3 regions of the Kitasatospora sp. cg17-2 genome follow, and region 3 is predicted to be linked to each of the others. Evidence: riboswitches for the same ligand, from Rfam matches in the RefSeq annotation. Region 3 holds a riboswitch; each other region holds the start of a gene.
What was found. Region 3 has a riboswitch for S-adenosylmethionine ahead of ACW14Y_RS34955 (IclR family transcriptional regulator). Riboswitches for the same ligand answer to the same signal wherever they lie in the genome.
Positions count from the first base shown of each region.

Region 1: it holds a riboswitch for S-adenosylmethionine, as region 3 does, so the genes downstream of both, thrC (threonine synthase) here and ACW14Y_RS34955 (IclR family transcriptional regulator) in region 3, are expected to answer to the same signal.
Region 2: it holds a riboswitch for S-adenosylmethionine, as region 3 does, so the genes downstream of both, ACW14Y_RS13540 (aminotransferase class V-fold PLP-dependent enzyme) here and ACW14Y_RS34955 (IclR family transcriptional regulator) in region 3, are expected to answer to the same signal.

Region 1 is NZ_CM132923.1:4,616,832-4,622,970, reverse strand. It holds gene otsB (trehalose-phosphatase) at 1-728, shown strand, start outside; gene ACW14Y_RS19415 (alpha,alpha-trehalose-phosphate synthase (UDP-forming)) at 703-2,181, opposite strand; gene ACW14Y_RS19410 (glucosyl-3-phosphoglycerate synthase) at 2,229-3,239, opposite strand; SAM riboswitch class I at 3,415-3,546, shown strand; gene thrC (threonine synthase) at 3,565-4,872, shown strand; gene ACW14Y_RS19400 (ubiquitin-like small modifier protein 1) at 4,924-5,199, shown strand; gene ACW14Y_RS19395 (cold-shock protein) at 5,785-5,988, shown strand.
Region 2 is NZ_CM132923.1:3,312,518-3,318,656, reverse strand. It holds gene ACW14Y_RS13550 (hypothetical protein) at 1-243, shown strand, start outside; gene trpD (anthranilate phosphoribosyltransferase) at 405-1,481, shown strand; SAM riboswitch class IV at 1,589-1,706, shown strand; gene ACW14Y_RS13540 (aminotransferase class V-fold PLP-dependent enzyme) at 1,761-3,125, shown strand; gene ACW14Y_RS13535 (Lrp/AsnC ligand binding domain-containing protein) at 3,191-3,472, opposite strand; gene ACW14Y_RS13530 (rhomboid family intramembrane serine protease) at 3,469-4,320, opposite strand; gene ACW14Y_RS13525 (hypothetical protein) at 4,522-4,794, shown strand; gene ACW14Y_RS13520 (NYN domain-containing protein) at 5,140-6,139, shown strand, end outside.
Region 3 is NZ_CM132923.1:8,324,978-8,331,116, forward strand. It holds gene ACW14Y_RS34940 (FAD-dependent monooxygenase) at 1-1,192, opposite strand, end outside; gene ACW14Y_RS34945 (CGNR zinc finger domain-containing protein) at 1,316-1,867, shown strand; gene ACW14Y_RS34950 (hypothetical protein) at 1,918-2,667, opposite strand; SAM riboswitch class I at 2,784-2,926, shown strand; gene ACW14Y_RS34955 (IclR family transcriptional regulator) at 3,121-3,834, shown strand; rRNA gene ACW14Y_RS34960 (16S ribosomal RNA) at 4,464-5,987, shown strand.

The DNA.
Region 1 (6,139 bases), 3.7 Mb from region 3:
TCCCGGACCCGGACCGGGCCAGGGCGGACCCCGGCGTGGCGCCCGCGCTGCGCGCGCTGGCCCCGCGGGTCGGCGCGGTCGCGGTGGTGACCGGCCGCCCGGCCGCCCTGGCGGTGGAGTACGGCGGGCTGGCCGGCATCGACGGGGTGGTGGTGCTCGGCCACTACGGTGCCGAGCGCTGGGAGGACGGCCGGCTGACCGCGCCGCCGCCGCACCCGGGCGTGGCCGCGGTGCGGGCGGAGCTGGCGGAGCGGCTGGAGGCGCTGGGCGCGCCCGAGGGCACCTGGGTGGAGGACAAGGGCCGCTCGGTGGCCGTGCACACCCGGCGGACGGCGGACCCGACGGCCGCGTTCGAGCTGCTGCGGGCGCCGATGGAACGGCTGGCGGCCGAGCACGGGCTGGTGGTGGAGCCGGGCCGGCTGGTGCTGGAGCTGCGGCCGCCGGGCGTGGACAAGGGCGCGGCGCTGACCGGGCTGCTGCGCGAGCGCGGGGCCCGTTCGGTGCTCTACGCGGGCGACGACCTGGGGGACGTGCCGGCCTTCGCGGCGGTGGAGAAGCTGCGGCCGGAGGGCCTGGCCGGGCTGCTGGTGTGCAGCGGCGCGGTGGGGGACGCGCCGGTGCGCGAGCTCGCCGACCGGGCGGACCTGGTGGTCCCGGGCCCGGCCGGCGTGGTGGAACTGCTGGTCGCGCTGGGGGAGGAGCTCAGCCGCCCGGCCGCAGGGCGTTGAGCTGGTCCAGGAACCACTGCTGCGGCGGCAGTGCCGTCGCCGCGGCGGCCAGCCGCTTGGTGCGGTCGGCCCGTTCGTCGGCCGGCATGGTGAGCCCGGCGTGCAGTGCCTCGGCGGTGGCCACGATGTCGTAGGGGTTGACGCTCAGCGCGTCCTGGCCGAGTTCGGCGTGCGCGCCGGCCTCCCGGGAGAGCACCAGCGCGCACCCCTGGTCGGAGACCACCGGGACCTCCTTGGCGACGAGGTTCATACCGTCCCGGATCGGGTTGACCAGGGCCACGTCGGCCAGCCGGTAGGCGGCCAGCGAGCGCGGGAAGTCGTCGTCGACGTGGAGGAGCAGCGGCCGCCAGTCCGGGGTGCCGAACTCCGCCTCGATCTCCGCGGCGAGCGCCCGCACCTGGTCGGTGTAGGCCCGGTACTCGGCGAGGTCGGTGCGGGACGGGTAGGCGAAGGCGATGTGGACCACCCGGTCGTGCCACTCCGGGCGGGTGCGCAGCAGGTGCCGGTAGGCCAGGAAGCCGCGGACGATGTTCTTGCTCAGCTCGGTGCGGTCGACCCGGACGACGGTGCGGCGGTCGCCGACGGTCGCGCGCAGGGTGGCGAGCCGCTCGTCGACGTCCGGCCGGTGGGCCCGCTCGCGCAGGAAGTCGGCGTCGGCGCCGAGGCCGTGGACGCCGAGGGCGGTGGTGCGGCCGCCGTGCGTCACGGTGAGCGCCTCGCGGTCGACGTCCGCGCCGAGGTACCGCTCGCAGCAGTCGGCGAAGGCGAGCGCCCAGCGGCGGGTCAGGAAGCCCGCCCGGTCGGCGCCGAGGATGCCGGTGAGGACGGCCCCGGCGATGTCGTCGGGCAGCAGCCGCAGGTACTCGGGCGGCGCCCACGGGGTGTGCGAGAAGTGGCCGATCCGCAGGTCGGGGCGGGCGGCGCGGAGCAGCTCCGGGACCAGGGAGAGGTGGTAGTCCTGCACCAGGACGGCGGCCCCGGGGGCGGCCTCGGCGGCGAGGGCCTCGGCGAAGGCCGTGTTGTACGCGGTGTAGGCCGCCCACTCGGTGCGGAAGCCGGCGTCGAAGACGGGGGCGGTCGGGGTGTTCCAGAGCAGGTGGTGGACGAACCAGAGGGTCGAGTTGGCGATGCCGTTGTAGGCGCGGGCGAAGGTCTCCGGGTCGATGCCGAGCATCCGGACGGCCTGGCCGCCGACGTCGTGGCCGGCCCGGTCGAGCCGTCCGTCCGGGGCCTCGCGGGCGGCCCGGCGGTCGGCGTCGGACAGGGCGGCGCAGACCCAGACGGCGTCCGGGTCGTCGATCGCGGACAGCCCGGAGACCAGTCCGCCGCCGCCTCTGCGGAGGGTCAGTGTGCCGTCGTCCGCGGTGCCGAAGGACACCGGTCCCCGGTTGGACGCCACCAGGACGGGGGCGGTGCCGGTCGGATTCGAACGCTCGGTCGTGAGATCACCCATGGTTGGTTCGTTGCCGGGGGTCCGGGGCGGCAAACCCGCGGGACGGGTCATCGGCGTCGGGTGGCGTACTCGGGCACGGTGTGCATCGGCGGCCGCTCGGTCGCGGTGACCGGGTGGGTGTGGGCGGCGAAGGCGCGGGTCAGCGGGTCGCGGGTGAACTGGGTGAGCAGTGGGCGGACCAGGTCGGCGGAGGCCTTCAGCCGGTGGGTGCGGTCCAGTCTTTCCAGCGCGGTGCGGTAGATCGTGGCCGCCATCCGGCCGAGTGCCTGGGCGTCCTGGTGCCGGTGGTGGCGGATGCCGACGTCCACCTGGGCGAGCGCGTCCAGTCCGGCCGTCTCCAGGGCGTCGACGAGCAGGCCGAGCTCGACGCCGTAGCCGGTGGGGAAGGGCAGCCGTTCGAGCAGTGAGCGGCGGGCCGCGTACTCGCCGCCGAGCGGCTGGGCGAAACCGGCGAGTTCCGGCCAGTGCAGATTGAGCAGCGGACGGGCGACCAGTTCGGTGACCCGGCCGCCGCCGGCCGGCACCACCGCGCCGTCGGTCTCCAGCGGCCGGTCGTACATCGCCTTGACCAGCTGGAGGTCCGGATCGGTGAGCAGCGGGCCGATGATGCCGGAGACCAGGGCCGGGTCGAACTCGCGCAGGTCGGCGTCCACGAAGCAGACGATCTCGCCGCGGGTGACCAGCAGCGAACGCCACAGCACCTCGCCCTTGCCGGGGGCGGCGGGCAGCCGGGGCAGCACGGTGTCCCGGTGGACGACGGTGGCCCCGGCCTCGGCGGCGACCTCGGCGGTGGCGTCGACGGAACCGGAGTCGACCACGACCAGCTCGTCCACCAGCGGTAGTCGTTCCATCAGCTCCCGCCGGATGACCCGGACGATCTCGCCGACGGTGGCCTCCTCGTCCAGGGCGGGCAGGACGACGCTGACGGTGCCCGCCGGACCGAGGGCGCGCTTGGCGGCCGGGAGGGTGTGAACCGGTCGGTCGGCCGCGGTCCACGAGCGCCGGCGCAGCCAGGACGCGGTCTCGGGGAGGAGCGCGGGGGTCGGTTCGGCGGGCACGGTGCTCTCCTCGACGGATGGGGTCCCCCGGCCGGAGCCCGGGGGAGGTTGGGACGGGTCATCTCGCGTGGCGGACGGTCGGGTTCGGGGCCGACGCCTTCGGATACAGTCTTCGTACAGCGATCGGACCTTCGCACGCCGGGGTCTCCGCTGAGCAGAACCCACAACTTCACAGAGCTCATCCAGAGGGACTGAGGGAACGGCCCGTTGACGTCCCGGCAACCTTCTCGCACGGCTGGCTTCACGCCCCGGCGGGACAGGTGCCAATTCCGTCCCGGGCGCGACCGCGTCACGGGGAAGATGAGGAGAGAGGCCTCCGCCCATCATGGCTATCGACACCGTCGCACCTTCCCCCAACCTTCGGCCGGGGGGACCCCCATCCGTCGACCTCGGCCCCGCCACCGCGCTGTCCTGTCGCGAGTGCGGCACCCGGTTCCCGCTCGGTCCCAGCTTCGCCTGTCTCGAGTGTTTCGGTCCGCTGGAGATCGCCTACGACTTCGGCAGCGAGGGCGCCGAGGAGCTGCGCAAGCGGATCGAGGCCGGTCCGTCGTCGATCTGGCGCTACGCGCCGCTGCTGCCCGTCCCGGCCGACGTGGCGACCAAGCCGAACCTCAACCCGGGGTGGACCCCGCTGGTGAAGGCGGACAACCTGGGCCGCGAGCTCGGCTTCACCGGGCAGCTGCACATCAAGGACGACTCCGGGAACCCCACCCACTCCTTCAAGGACCGCGTGGTGGCCTGCGCCATCGAGGCGGCCCGGGCGTTCGGCTACACCACGCTGTCCTGCTCGTCGACCGGCAACCTGGCCGGCGCGGTCGGCGCGGCGGCGGCCCGGGCGGGCTTCCGGTCCTGCGTGTTCATCCCGCACGACCTGGAGCAGGGCAAGGTCGTGATGGCCGGGGTGTACGGCGGCGAGCTGGTCGGCATCGAGGGCAACTACGACGATGTGAACCGCTTCTGCTCGGAGCTGATCGGCGACCCGGCCGGCGAGGGCTGGGGCTTCGTCAACGTCAATCTGCGGCCGTACTACGGCGAGGGCTCCAAGACGCTCGCCTACGAGATCTGCGAGCAGCTCGGCTGGCGGCTGCCGGAGCAGATCGTGATCCCGGTCGCCTCGGGCTCCCAGCTCACCAAGATCGACAAGGGTCTGCAGGAGCTGATCAAGCTGGGCCTGGTCGAGGACCGGCCGTACCGGATCTTCGGCGCCCAGGCCGAGGGCTGCTCGCCGGTCTCGGCGGCCTACAAGGCCGGCCACGACGTGATCCGGCCGGTCAAGCCGGACACCATCGCCAAGTCGCTGGCGATCGGCAACCCGGCCGACGGCCCGTACGTGCTGGACATCGCCCGGCGCACCGGCGGCGCGGTGGAGGACGTCACGGACGAGGAGGTCGTGGCGGCGATCCGGCTGCTGGCCCGGACCGAGGGCATCTTCGCGGAGACCGCGGGCGGCGTGACCGTCGGCGTGCTCAGGAAGCTGGTCGAGACCGGGCAGCTGGACCCGTCGAAGGAGACCGTCGCCATCAACACCGGTGACGGGCTGAAGACCCTCGACGCGGTCTCCGAGGCCGGCATGACCGCCGTCATCCGGCCGACCCTGGACGCCTTCCGGGGCGCCGGCCTGGCCTCCGCCTGATTCCGCCGCCCCCCGATCGACCCGTTCCGCGCCCGTAACGAGGAGACCCCCATGAGCGCCAACGTCCGCATCCCGACCATCCTGCGCACCTACACCGGCGGTGTCAGCGAGGTGCCCGCCGAGGGCGCCACGCTGGGCGAGGTGATCGCCGACCTGGAGCGCAACCACGCCGGGATCGCCGCGCGGATCCTCGACGACACCGGCAAGCTGCGCCGTTTCGTCAATGTCTATGTGAACGACGACGACGTGCGGTTCGCCGAGGGCCTGGAGACGGAGATCAAGGACGGCGCGAGCATTTCGATCATCCCGGCGGTCGCCGGCGGGTGATCCGCGGGCGGTCCGTTCCCCCCGGGGCGGGCGCGTCGTCGAAGGCCGTCCGCGGCACGGAATTCCGTGCCGCGGACGGCCGTGCGCATTTTGGCGGGAATATCTTCGGTCCCGGGCGGAGTAAAGTGTCGCTGGACCGGGAACAGGGCGCGCCCGTCCCCCTGGTCCGGGAACGAATCCACCGCACCGCCACCACCGCCGGCTCCCCTCCGGCGGGAGTCGCGAGGGACCCGGGACCTGGATACATGTCAGGCCGGTGTCAGAATTCTGGCGGGGATTTCTGGTAATACGTCCGCTATGTCCGGCGGAGAATGCAGGACTTTCTCCCGATTGCGCCCGTCCTGTCCTGCGCTGCCGCGGGTGAATTCCCCGCCATTGACCCTGTTGCAGAGGGCGTCGATCCGGATACATTCAGCCGCGGTCGACGCAATCGCCCGTTCGCCGGATGCCGTTCGGCGTCATCGGGAGGATTGTGGCGTGCGCGGCTGCGCCCAGGGGGGGTTCCCCGGGCCGGCCTCCAACCAGACCCGGGCCCGCAGACCTGCGGGCGCGTGAAGGGCCAGCACAGCACTAGGGGAGTTCGGAATGGCTCAGGGCACCGTCAAGTGGTTCAACGCGGAGAAGGGTTACGGCTTCATCGCGGTCGACGGTGGTGCGGACGTCTTCGTCCACTACAGCGCGATCCAGATGGACGGCTACCGCACCCTTGAGGAGGGCCAGCGGGTCGAGTTCGAGATCTCTCAGGGGCAGAAGGGTCCGCAGGCGGACATGGTCCGCGCGGCGGTCTGACCTTTCCGACACCCGGGAGCTCTGCTCGGCCCATCGGCTGGCGCACCTCTTGATTCTCACGGCGGGCCCGTGCGACCTCGGTCGTACGGGCCCGCCGCCGTGTCCCGCCGTGTCCGTCGCTCCGTCCGCCGTCGTGCCCGGGGCGCTGCGG
Region 2 (6,139 bases), 5.0 Mb from region 3:
TGCGTCCTGGACGGTGAGGCGGTGCCGGCCGGCGGGCTCGGGCTCGCGCGGCAGCTGAAGGACGAGATCTACGGTTGCCCGCCGGTGCTGGTGCTGATCGGCCGGCCGCAGGACTCCTGGCTGGCCGCCTGGAGCCGGGCCGACGCGGCGATCTCCCAGCCGGTGGACCCGGTGGCGCTGGCCGAGGCCGCCGCCACGCTGCTGCGGGCCCGGCTGGCCAAGCGGGCGCCCGCCGCCCGTTAGGCCGGGTCCCGGCCCGGTCTCCCGCCCCGCGTCCCACCCGGCGTCTCACGACAAGAGAAGAAGGGTGAACGGCGGAGCCCCGGCGGCCCGCCGCTCGATAGGCTGACTCCGTCCCTACGTCCTTCCCCGGTGAGCCGGGGCAGCGAGAGCTGGAGTCAGCCATGGTGAACGTGCAGCCTGCGAACGGTGGTAGCGACCCCGCGCAGGTGGTCCGCTCCTGGCCGGACATCCTGTCGGCGCTGCTGAGGGGGGAGGACCTCGACCGCTCGGCCACCGCGTGGGCGATGGACCGGATCATGAGCGGCGAGGCCTCTCCGGTGCAGGTGGCCGGGTTCATGGTGGCGCTGCGGGCCAAGGGCGAGACGGTCGACGAGATCTCCGGACTGGTCGACTCGATGTACGCGCACGCCGAGCCGCTGGACATCCCCGGCCCGGCGGTGGACATCGTCGGCACCGGCGGCGACCGGGCCAAGACCGTGAACATCTCCACCATGTCCGCGATCGTCGCCGCCGCGGCCGGGGCCAAGGTGGTCAAGCACGGCAACCGGGCCGCCTCCTCGTCCAGCGGCTCCTCGGACGTGCTGGAGAAGCTGGGCATCAGCCTGGACCTCCGGCCGCGCCGGGTCGCCGAGATCGCCGAGGAGGTCGGGCTCACCTTCTGCTTCGCCGCGACCTTCCACCCGTCGATGCGGCACGCCGCGCCGGCCCGGCGCGACCTCGGGGTGCCCACCGCGTTCAACATCCTGGGGCCGCTGACCAACCCGGCCCGGGTGACGGCGCACGCGATCGGCTGCTTCGACACCCGGCTGGCGGCGCTGATCGCCGGCGTGCTCGCCCGGCGCGGTGCCACCGCGCTGGTCTTCCGGGGCGACGACGGACTGGACGAGCTGACGATCACCACCACCTCGCGGGTGTGGGTGGTCCGCGACGGCGCCGTCACCGAGACCGTGTTCGACCCGCGCGAGGTCGGCATCGAGCCGGTCGGCATCGAGGCGCTGCGCGGCGCGGACCCGGCGTACAACGCCGAGGTCGCGCGCCGGGTGCTCGCCGGGGAGCACGGGCCGGTCCGGGACGCGGTGCTGCTGAACTCGGCGGCCGCACTGGTGGCGCTGGACCTCACCGACGCCCCGCTCGTCGAGCAGATCGGCGCGGCCATGCGGCGTACCGCGGCGGCCGTCGACTCGGGTGCCGCGCGGGACCTGCTGAAGCACTGGTCGGAGGCCACCGCCCGGGTGTGACAAGGCGGTTGGGGCCCATCGGGAATCCTCCCGGTGGGCCCCGACGTGTGTCCGGGATGTGGACCCTTGTTTGACCGGGGGGCGGACCGGATCTACAGTCTTGGCCAGGTCATGAGTGACAGCGACAAGCCCCAGCTTGCTGTCCGGCAACCCTCCTTCCGTGGCGGGGTGCCCTGGGTGAGGACCGGGCCGTGCGGCGAGCCGTCCGCGTGGCAAGCGCGGACACCCGGATGACTACGCACTCCCGGGGTCCCTGACCCGTAGACGGAGTGCATCCCCGTGTCTGTTGCTACCGACCTCCTCGCCCCCCTCCCCGTTCTCGGCCACGACGTCGAGGTCCCGCTCGCCAACGGTGACAAGGTCGCCTACGCGGCGCTCGACTACGCCGCCAGCGCCCCGGCGCTCCAGCGGGTCTGGGACGAGGTCGCCGCCTACGCCCCCTACTACGGCAGCGTGCACCGCGGCGCCGGCTACCTGTCCCAGCTCTCCACCGACCTGTTCGAGCAGAGCCGCCGCACCGTCGCCGAGTTCCTGGACCTGCGCGAGGGCGACCAGGTGGTCTTCACCCGCGCCACCACCGACTCGCTCAACCTGCTGGCCGGCGCCGTCCCGGCCGGGACCCAGGTGTTCGCCTTCGAGACCGAGCACCACGCCTCGCTGCTGCCCTGGGCGCACGCCGGTCTGACCGTCACCTGTCTGCGCGCCCCCCGCTCGCACGCCGAGGCCGTCGCCGCCTTCGACGCCGCGCTCGCCGAGGCGCCCGAGGGCCCGAAGCTGCTCTGCGTCACCGGCGCCTCGAACGTCACCGGCGAGCTCTGGCCGGTCGCCGAGCTGACCAGGACCGCCCACCGGTACGGCGCCCGGGTGGTGCTGGACGCCGCGCAGCTGGCCCCGCACCACCGGGTCTCGGTGCGCGAGCTGGGGGTCGACTGGATCGCCTTCTCCGGCCACAAGCTGTACGCGCCGTTCGGCGCCGGGGTGCTGGCCGGCCGCGCCGACTGGCTGGACGAGGCCGAGCCGTACCTGGCCGGCGGCGGCGCCACCCGCACGGTGGCCCGGGAGACCGACGGCTCGGTGGCCGTGCAGTGGCACACCGGCCCGGCCCGGCACGAGGCCGGCTCCCCGAACGTCATCGGCGTGTACGCGATCGCGGCGGCCTGCCGGGCGCTCACCGAGGCCGGGTTCGACGCGCTGGAGGCGCGCGAGCGGGCGCTGGTCGCCCGGCTGAAGGCCGGTCTGGCGGAGGTCCCCGAGGTCAGGGTGCTGAGCCTGTTCGGTGCCGACGCCGACCGGGTGGGCGTGCTGTCCTTCGTCGTCCGGGGCTGGAACAGCTCGCACTTCTCGGCCGCGCTGTCCGCGGAGTACGGCATCGGCGTGCGGGACGGCCTGTTCTGCGCCCACCCGCTGGTGCGCACGCTGCTCGGCGACGAGGAGGCCGCGCCCTCGGAGTGCGGCGCGCCGGAGGCCTCGCTGCCGGGCGAGCGCAGCCTGAACGCGATCCGGGTGAGCTTCGGCGCCGGTACTCCGGACGAGCACGTGGACCGGTTCCTGACCGCCGTCCGCGAGCTGGTCACGGACGGCGCGGCGTGGAGCTACCGGAACGAGGGCGGCCGCTGCGTCGCGGACACCCGCCGGGAGGGCTGAGGCCCCGTCGGGCTCGGCCGCGCCTCGGCTCGGTCGGGCCTCCGCTCGGTCGGGCCTCCGCCGGGCTACTCCTCCAGGCCGATCGCGAAGGCGGCCTCCAGGTCGTGCTGGGAGTAGGTGCGGAAGGCGATCTGGGTCTCGGTGTGCGCCACGCCCGGGACCTTGTTCAGCCGGCCGGGGATCACCTCGGCGAGGTCGTCGTGCCGGCGCACCCGCACCATCGCGACCAGGTCGTAGCCGCCGGTCACCGAGTAGACCTCGCTGACGCCCTCGATGGCGGCGATCGCCTCGGCGATCTCCGGGATGCGGTCGACGCTGGTCTTGATCAGGACGATGGCGGTGATCACGGTGGCGTACTCCTTTGTGAGGTGCCGCCAGGGTAGCGGGCGTCGGTCGCACCGTCGCGGGGGCGGGTGCGGCGGGGTCGGCGGGGTCGGCGCTCGGCCAGGGTGCAGGCGTAGAGGAAGCCCGCCCCGAAGCCGATCACGTGCACCAGGTACGCCACCCCCGGTCCGGCCGAGTGCACCGACCACCACTGGAGCGCGAACCAGAGGCCCAGCACCAGCCAGGCCGGGAACCGCAGCGGCAGGAAGAGCAGCAGCGGGACGAGCGTGGTGACCCGCGCGTGCGGGTGGAAGCGCAGGTAGGCGCCGAGCACGGCGGAGATCGCCCCCGAGGCGCCGATCAGCACCCGGGTCGAGTCCGCCGAGTGCGCCTCGGCCAGCGCGAAGCCGTAGGTGGTCAGCGCGCCGGCCGCCAGATAGAAGAGGAGGAACCGGGGGCGGCCGAGCCGGTGCTCCACGGCCGGGCCGAAGACGTGGAGGAAGAGCAGGTTGCCGAGCAGGTGCAGCCAGCCGGCGTGCAGGAAGAGCGCGCTGAGCACGGACAGCGCCGGGTGCTTGCCGGGGGTGGCCGAGGCCGGGCAGCCGGGTACCGGCTCGGGGGCCTCGGCCAGTTGGTCCGAGGTCAGCGGGTGACCGGTCAGGAGTTCGGCGGGGACGGCCCCCCAGCGCTGCTCGTAGCGCTGTTCGGCGCAGACCCGGGCCTGGTCCCGGCCGTAGAGCGGGTTGAGCCCCGCGGCCGGTCCGAGCAGGAAGACCGCGGTGTTCAGCGCGATCAGCGCGTAGCAGACGGCCGGAGCGGCGGCGGCCGGTCGGCCGCGGTGCGCGCCGGGGTGGGGGACCGGGATCGCCATGGGCTCCAGCATCCCCCCGGTGCCGGGCGGGCACCGCGCGGTTACGGCAGGTGGGCTACCGCCCGGGAGTGCTCGGCCGGTGGCCGGGAAGGTTGCCCCAGGCAATAGGCTTGGGGCGGGCATTCCCGCCTCCCGCCGCCGACGCCGGGGCTCCGGGGGGAGCGCCCGAGCCCGTTCAGGGACCACCCGAGAGGACCCCCGATGACCGTCCCCGCCCTGACTGCCGAGACGCGCTGGCGCTGCACGCTCTGCGGAAACCTGACCCGCTTCGACGTGACCCGGACCGCCCGGGTGACCGAGTTCCTCCACTTCGACCTGGCCGGCGAGTCCAAGGTCGAGGAGACCCAGGTGCTCAGCGAGACCGTGGAGTCGGTGCGCTGCCGCTGGTGCAACGCCGTGGACCAGGTCGAGCTGGTCGCCCGTCCCGGCGCGGAGGAGGCGGCCGAGGCCGCCGAGGCTCCCGAGCAGGGCTGACCGCCCGGTCCGTGCGGTGGGCGGTGAGCGGCGTGGCCGCCCGCCGCACGGGACAATACAGAGAGAACACGCGGAGTGTGACGGGGGTGGCGGCCGAGGGCCGTACCCCGCTGGACCAGGATCGGAGCCGAGGACGTGGTGGACGCAGCGAAGGAGCCCGCCGGGCCGCAGGGGCGGCAGCCCGCTGTGGACGCGCAGGCGCCGGACGCGGCCGTGGCCGCCCCCTCCGGCACCGAGGCCCCGGCGGAGGCGCCCGCGGGTGAGGAGTCCGGCGCCGGTGAGGAGCCGGCGGCAGCGGACGGCGGAGCAGCCGGGCCGGAGGCCGACGGGGCGTCGGCCGAGGCGCTGGACCGGCCGCTCCCCGAGGGCGTGCGCCGACGGGTGGTCGGCCTGGCCTCCGACGCGCTCGGCGGTCTGCCGCTCGGCGAACTGCCCCAGTCGCTGCGCCAGTACGCCAAGTTCACCCCCGCCCGCCGGGCCAAGTACGCGGCGACCGCGCTGGCCGCGGCGCTGGAGGCGGAGCCGGCCTTCCGGGTGCGGATAGCGGAGCGGCTGCGGCTGGGGCAGCCGGACCTGGTCAGAGCCCTGGAGGCGGGCACCGTGCCGGGCGCCGCCGACCCGATGGACGTGGCCGCGGCCGCCTACCTGGTGCGCTCCGCCGGGTGGAGCCGGCTGGTGGCCGAGGCCGGCGAGGAGGCCGAGCGGGCCGGTACCGAGGGCGCGGTCGCCGAGGCGACCCGGCTGGTCGAGAAGCTCCAGGCCGAGCTGGCCGAGCTGCGGACCACGGCCCGGTCCGACCTGGAGCGGCAGCGGGCCGAGTCGGAGGACGTCCGCAAGGAGGCCGAGTCGCTGCGCCGGCGGCTGCGTTCGCTGGAGAGCGACACCCGTCGGGCGCAGGCGGAGACCCGGAAGGTCGCCGCCGAGCTGGAGGCGGTCAGGGCGCAGGCGGCGGCCGAGCGCGGCGCCGCGGAGACGGAGGCGCGGCGGCTTCGGCACCGGGTCACGGAGCTGGAGAACTCCGCCGAGCAGGGCCGGCGCTCCGCCCGCGAGGGGCGCGGGGTCGAGGACATGCGGCTGCGGCTGCTGCTGGACACCGTGCTGCAGTCGGCCCAGGGCCTCCAGCGGGAGCTGGCGCTGCCGGTCTCCCAGATCCGTCCGGCGGACCTGGTGGAGGCGGTGGTGCCGGGCGCGGCCTCGCCGCACGACGTGGCCCGGCGCGGGCTGGCCGAGGACGACCCGGCGCTGCTGGACCAGCTGCTGGCGATCCCGCAGGTCCATCTGGTGGTGGACGGCTACAACGTCACCAAGACGGGCTACCCGACGCTGCCGCTGGAGCAGCAGCGGA
Region 3 (6,139 bases):
CGGCCGTGGAGCGGTACGCCGCCGTGAGCAGCAACTCGTCGTCGATCCGATAGCCGTTCCGGGCACGGGAGTTGTCCAGCGAGTGGTCGATGACCTGCCGGGCCAGCGGGCGGCGTTCGTCCTGGTAGCTGTCCAGCAGGGCCGGGCCGGCGGTCCCCGTGACGACGGAGGCGAGCTTCCAGGCCAGATTGTCCGCGTCGCCGATCCCGGTGTTCATCCCGTGCCCGCCGGTCGGGGGCACCACATGGGCGGCGTCGCCCGCGAGCAGCACCCGGGAGCGGCGGTAGGACTCCGCGAGCCGGGCGTCCATCCGCCAGGTCATGGTGTCCCGGACGGTGACGTCCAGGTCCGGCAGGCCGGCGGCCTCCCGGACCAGGCGCGCCAGCTGCCGATGGTCGCCCAGGGCCTCGGGGACTCCGCCGGCCACGGGGTCGAACGGGTACTGGTAGATCCAGTGGCGGTCGTTGTCCACGGCCATGAAGCCGCCGCGGCCCGGCTCGGTGAGGAAGTACGAGGCACTGGCCCGGTCGGCCACGACCTCGCCGAGCGGCGCCTCGAAGCGGACGCTGAGGTAGTGGCCGAGGCCGGTCGGCCCCTCCATCGCGATCCCGGCACCGGAGCGGACGGTGCTCGCCGCGCCGTCGCAGCCGACCAGCCAGTCGGCGCGCACGGTCCGTCGGTGACCGGTGGCCCGGCCCTCCAGGGTCGCCAGTACACCCTGCCCGTCCTCGGTGAAGGCGACCAGGCGGGTGGCGAACTCGACGGCGTCGGGGGCGAGTTCACGGGCCCGGCGGAGCAGCACGGCCTCCAGGGCGTCCTGGGAGCAGATCAGGCCCGGCGCGGGGGTGCGTTCGGCCCCCGCCGCCGCCCCGTCCGCCGTCCTGTCCGTCGGCCCGTGCGCCGCTTCGGTGCGGACGAAGTCCGGGTCGACCAGGCTCCGGCCCCGGTAGAAGCGCACGTGCGAGGCCGGGAGCCCGGCCCGCCGGATCTCCTCCTCCAGGCCGAGGCTCCGGAAGATCTCCATCGAACGTGCCGAAACCCCACGGGCCTTGGGGTGCAGCGAGGTGCCGGGACGGGCCTCGACCAGCAGGTGCCGCACGCGGTGGGCGGAGAGCAGGAGGGACAGGGTCAGGCCGACCGGGCCTCCGCCGACGATCAGTACGGGCGTCGCCGCGGGGAATCGGGATCGCACGGGTCGCATGCCACTCCAGACCGTTGTAACGGCTAATATTCGATTTCGAAGTTACCATGAGCGGGTAGGAGCGGGAGCGCGGCACCGTGGGAAGCTGCGGCGGACGATCGGAGAGACCACGCCATGACCGACGACCTCAGCGGCGGCAACCCCCGCGGCCTGCACTTCGTCACCGAACTCGCGAACACCGTCCGGGCCGACCCGGAAGCGGGCGCCGCCGAACTCCAGGGCCTCCTGGAACGCCACGGCGGGCCGCCCTTCCGGCTCACCGACGCCGACGCCCGGGAACTCCGCACCGCCACGGACCACTTGATCCGCATCCTCGGCACACGCGACGAGGACGAGGCCGCCGAGGCGATCAACACCCTGCTCGACCAGTACCCGGCCCGCCCCCGCCTCGTCCGCCTCCCCGGCCGGCCCTGGTCCCTGCACACCCAGGCACCCCCCGCCGCCGGCCTCACCCACTGGCTGCTCTCCACCGCCGCCCTCGCCCTCGGCCTGTGGCTGAGCGAACGCGGCTCCTGCGCCTGGGGCCGGTGCGCCGCACCCGGCTGCGACCGCTTCTTCATCGACGCCGGCCGCCGCGACCCGCAGCGCTTCTGCACACCGCGCTGCGCCACCCGCGTCCGCGTCGCCGCCCACCGGGCCCAGCGCGCCGGCGGCCGGACCGGGTGAGGGCGAGAGCGGCGGGGGCGTGATTCAGGGGCCCGGAAGGCCCTCGGGGTTCAGCACTGCCAGAGGAACGCCGCGTCGGAGCAGGGGGAGCAGGTGAAGGCGTAGGCCCGGCCGCTGCCGAAGTTCATGGCGGTGAGGGGATCGGGGCCCTCCTGGAGCTGGACGGCGAGCCGCATCGGCTCCGCGCAGGTCGCACAGCTCGGCGTCCGGTCGTACTGGAGCCAGGCGGGTGTGCCGTTGAGCTGGCCGAGGACGTGGTTCCGGGGACGGCCGGTCCGGGCCGCCCAGGCGGCGCGGGCGCTGTCGAAGTCCGGGGCGTCCGGGAGGAGTTGGGGTTCGACGGCGCGGGTGGCGCCGAGGAGCAGGACCTCGTCCTCGTCGTCGTCCTCGTCGTCCTCGAACTCGTCCTCGTCGGGGTCGTTCTCGTCGGGGTCGTCCGGGGTGTCGTCCTCCTCCCCGTTCTCGTCGAGGTCGGCCGGCCCCGGAAGGGGGATCGGCACCAGCCCCTGGGCCGGGAGGACCAGTGCGAGGTTGGCGCCCGAGCGGGCCTCCCAGTCCTGGCAGACACCCGGACGGTTCTGGCAGGCGAACAGCACCAGCAGCCGGTCCTGCTGCCCCGGACCTCCGGTGACGGCGGCGCCGGACCCGTCCAGCACGATCTGCGCGAGGAACTGCAGCGGGCCGCCGCAATCGGCACAGGACGGCCAGGCGGTGCCGGGCGGGGCGAGCGGCACGCCGCCGACGCGGGTGACCGTCGTGTCGGCCGCGACCGGGCCGCCCTCGGTGATCAAGGTCGTCATGCGGCCCGACTGTAGGACACCGCGCCGACAGCGCCGGGCCGGGCGCGGGCACTGCCCGGCCGCAGCCGGGGGGCGGGCTTGGCGGGCGGGAGGGGGAGTCTTGTATCGTTCCTCGCGAATCATCCAGAGGGGTGGAGGGACCGGCCCTACGAAGCCCCGGCAGCTCCCCGTTCGACCCGGCGTCCGAAGTACGCGCCGTGCCGTGCGGGATCAGTGCCAACTCCGGCCTGTCGCCAATGTGGCGCGGGAAAGATGAGGAGACACGGTGCTCTCTGTGCTGTCCTTCCCCCGGGCGCTTCCCGTCCCGGACCTTTCGCGTACCCGTCTCGTGCCCGGCGCAGCCAATCGGCCGACTTCTGCGGCCCGCCCTCGCTGACCACCCCCCGGCTCCCCGCGGGGGGCCTCCGCGAGCGCGCCCCGGGCGGCTCGCGGGACCTGAGACGGAGACATCCCATGGAGAACACGAGCGGCGTCGGCGTGCTCGACAAGGTCACCTCGATCCTCGGCACCCTGGAGGCCGGTCCGGCCACCCTGGCCGGACTCGTCGCGGTGACCGGCCTGGCCCGGCCCACGGCGCACCGGCTCGCCGTCGCACTCGAACAGCACCGGCTGGTCGCCCGGGACGTGGAGGGCCGCTTCATCCTCGGCCCCCGGCTCGGCGAGCTCTCGGCGGCCGCCGGGGAGGACCGGCTGCTGGCGGCCGCCGGTCCGGTCCTCGCCCGGCTGCGCGACGTCAGTGGGGAGAGCGCCCAGCTCTACCGCCGGCAGGGCGGCGTCCGGATCTGCGTGGCCGCCGCCGAGCGACTCTCCGGCCTGCGCGACACCGTCCCGGTGGGGGTCACCCTCCCGATGAAGGTCGGCGCCGCCGCCCAGGTCCTGCTGGCCTGGGAGGAGCCCGAGCGGCTCCACCGGGGCCTCCAGGGGGCCCGCTTCACGGCGACGGCGCTGAGCGGTGTCCGGCGCCGGGGCTGGGCCCAGTCGATCGGGGAACGCGAGCTGGGCGTCGCGTCCGTCTCCGCGCCGGTCCGGGGCCCGGCCAACCGGGTGGTGGCCGCCGTCACCGTCTCCGGTCCGATCGAACGGCTCACCCGCCACCCCGGAGCCCTGCTCTCGCAGACGGTCGTCGAGGCGGCCGACCGTCTCACCGAGGCCCTCCGCGTCACCTGACGCGCCCCGGTCGCGGGGAGGTCTGTCCGCCCCCGCGACCGAGGCCGCGGCCGCACCCCGGCGGTGCTCCCGGCCCGGCCGGGCGCGATTTGTTCTGGGCGCGCAGGCGGAGTACTGTCGCCCAGTCGCCTGGCAGGGAGCACCGGACACGCAACAGCGCGGACGGTCCCGAGGCGGCCAATCCTCTGGAAATAACATCGTCACCCGGCTTCGGGTTTCTTTGTCGTGTCCATTTGTGGGGATTGCGGCCGGATTCGCTTTTCGGAGCGGGGGTCGGCTAGAGTTTGGAACGTCGGACGGGGCGTCAAGCCGCAGAAGACAGCAGCGAGTTGGATGAAGGAAGCGCCGGGAACGGCACGGAAAACATCTGATAGGCTGGGAACACGAAAGAACGAAGCGCCCGGAGGGCCGGTGTGAAAGCCGCCTGAAGGAAGTGTCCGTTCCTTGAGAACTCAACAGCGTGCCAAAAGTCAACGCCAGATATGTTGACATCCCCGGCCTCGGATTCTTCCGGGGTTGGAGATTCCTTTTGAAGTAAAACACTAGCGAGGACGCAGTGCGCGGGGCCGCCCTATTCCGGTGGTTGCCGTGCCGCTCGACGCGAGTGCCGACCCGATTACGGGTAATCATTCACGGAGAGTTTGATCCTGGCTCAGGACGAACGCTGGCGGCGTGCTTAACACATGCAAGTCGAACGGTGAAGCCCTTCGGGGTGGATCAGTGGCGAACGGGTGAGTAACACGTGGGCAATCTGCCCTGCACTCTGGGACAAGCCCTGGAAACGGGGTCTAATACCGGATATGACCTGGGACCGCATGGTCCCGGGTGTAAAGCTCCGGCGGTGCAGGATGAGCCCGCGGCCTATCAGCTTGTTGGTGGGGTAATGGCCTACCAAGGCGACGACGGGTAGCCGGCCTGAGAGGGCGACCGGCCACACTGGGACTGAGACACGGCCCAGACTCCTACGGGAGGCAGCAGTGGGGAATATTGCACAATGGGCGAAAGCCTGATGCAGCGACGCCGCGTGAGGGATGACGGCCTTCGGGTTGTAAACCTCTTTCAGCAGGGAAGAAGCGCAAGTGACGGTACCTGCAGAAGAAGCACCGGCTAACTACGTGCCAGCAGCCGCGGTAATACGTAGGGTGCGAGCGTTGTCCGGAATTATTGGGCGTAAAGAGCTCGTAGGCGGCCTGTCGCGTCGGATGTGAAAGCCCGGGGCTCAACCCCGGGTCTGCATTCGATACGGGCAGGCTAGAGTGTGGTAGGGGAGATCGGAATTCCTGGTGTAGCGGTGAAATGCGCAGATATCAGGAGGAACACCGGTGGCGAAGGCGGATCTCTGGGCCATTACTGACGCTGAGGAGCGAAAGCGTGGGGAGCGAACAGGATTAGATACCCTGGTAGTCCACGCCGTAAACGTTGGGAACTAGGTGTTGGCGACATTCCACGTCGTCGGTGCCGCAGCTAACGCATTAAGTTCCCCGCCTGGGGAGTACGGCCGCAAGGCTAAAACTCAAAGGAATTGACGGGGGCCCGCACAAGCAGCGGAGCATGTGGCTTAATTCGACGCAACGCGAAGAACCTTACCAAGGCTTGACATATACCGGAAACGGCTAGAGATAGTCGCCCCCTTGTGGTCGGTATACAGGTGGTGCATGGTTGTCGTCAGCTCGTGTCGTGAGATGTTGGGTTAAGTCCCGCAACGAGCGCAACCCTTGTTCTGTGTTGCCAGCATGCCTTTCGGGGTGATGGGGACTCACAGGAGACTGCCGGGGTCAACTCGGAGGAAGGTGGGGACGACGTCAAATCATCATGCCCCTTATGTCTTGGGCTGCACACGTGCTACAATGGTCGGTACAAAGGGCTGCGATGCCGCGAGGCGGAGCGAATCCCAAAAAGCCGGCCTCAGTTCGGATTGGGGTCTGCAACTCGACCCCATGAAGTTGGAGTTGCTAGTAATCGCAGATCAGCATGCTGCGGTGAATACGTTCCCGGGCCTTGTACACACCGCCCGTCACGTCACGAAAGTCGGTAACACCCGAAGCCGGTGGCCTAACCCGTAAGGGGAGGAGCCGTCGAAGGTGGGACCAGCGATTGGGACGAAGTCGTAACAAGGTAGCCGTACCGGAAGGTGCGGCTGGATCACCTCCTTTCTAAGGAGCACTATGCCGCTTGCAGGCGAATGTTCTGCACGGTTGCTCATGGGTGGAACGTTGACTATTCGGCACACTTGGTTGGCATCCGCCAGTACTGCTTCGGCGTGGAAAACGGATTGTTGATGGGGTGTTTCGGGCACGTTGTTGGG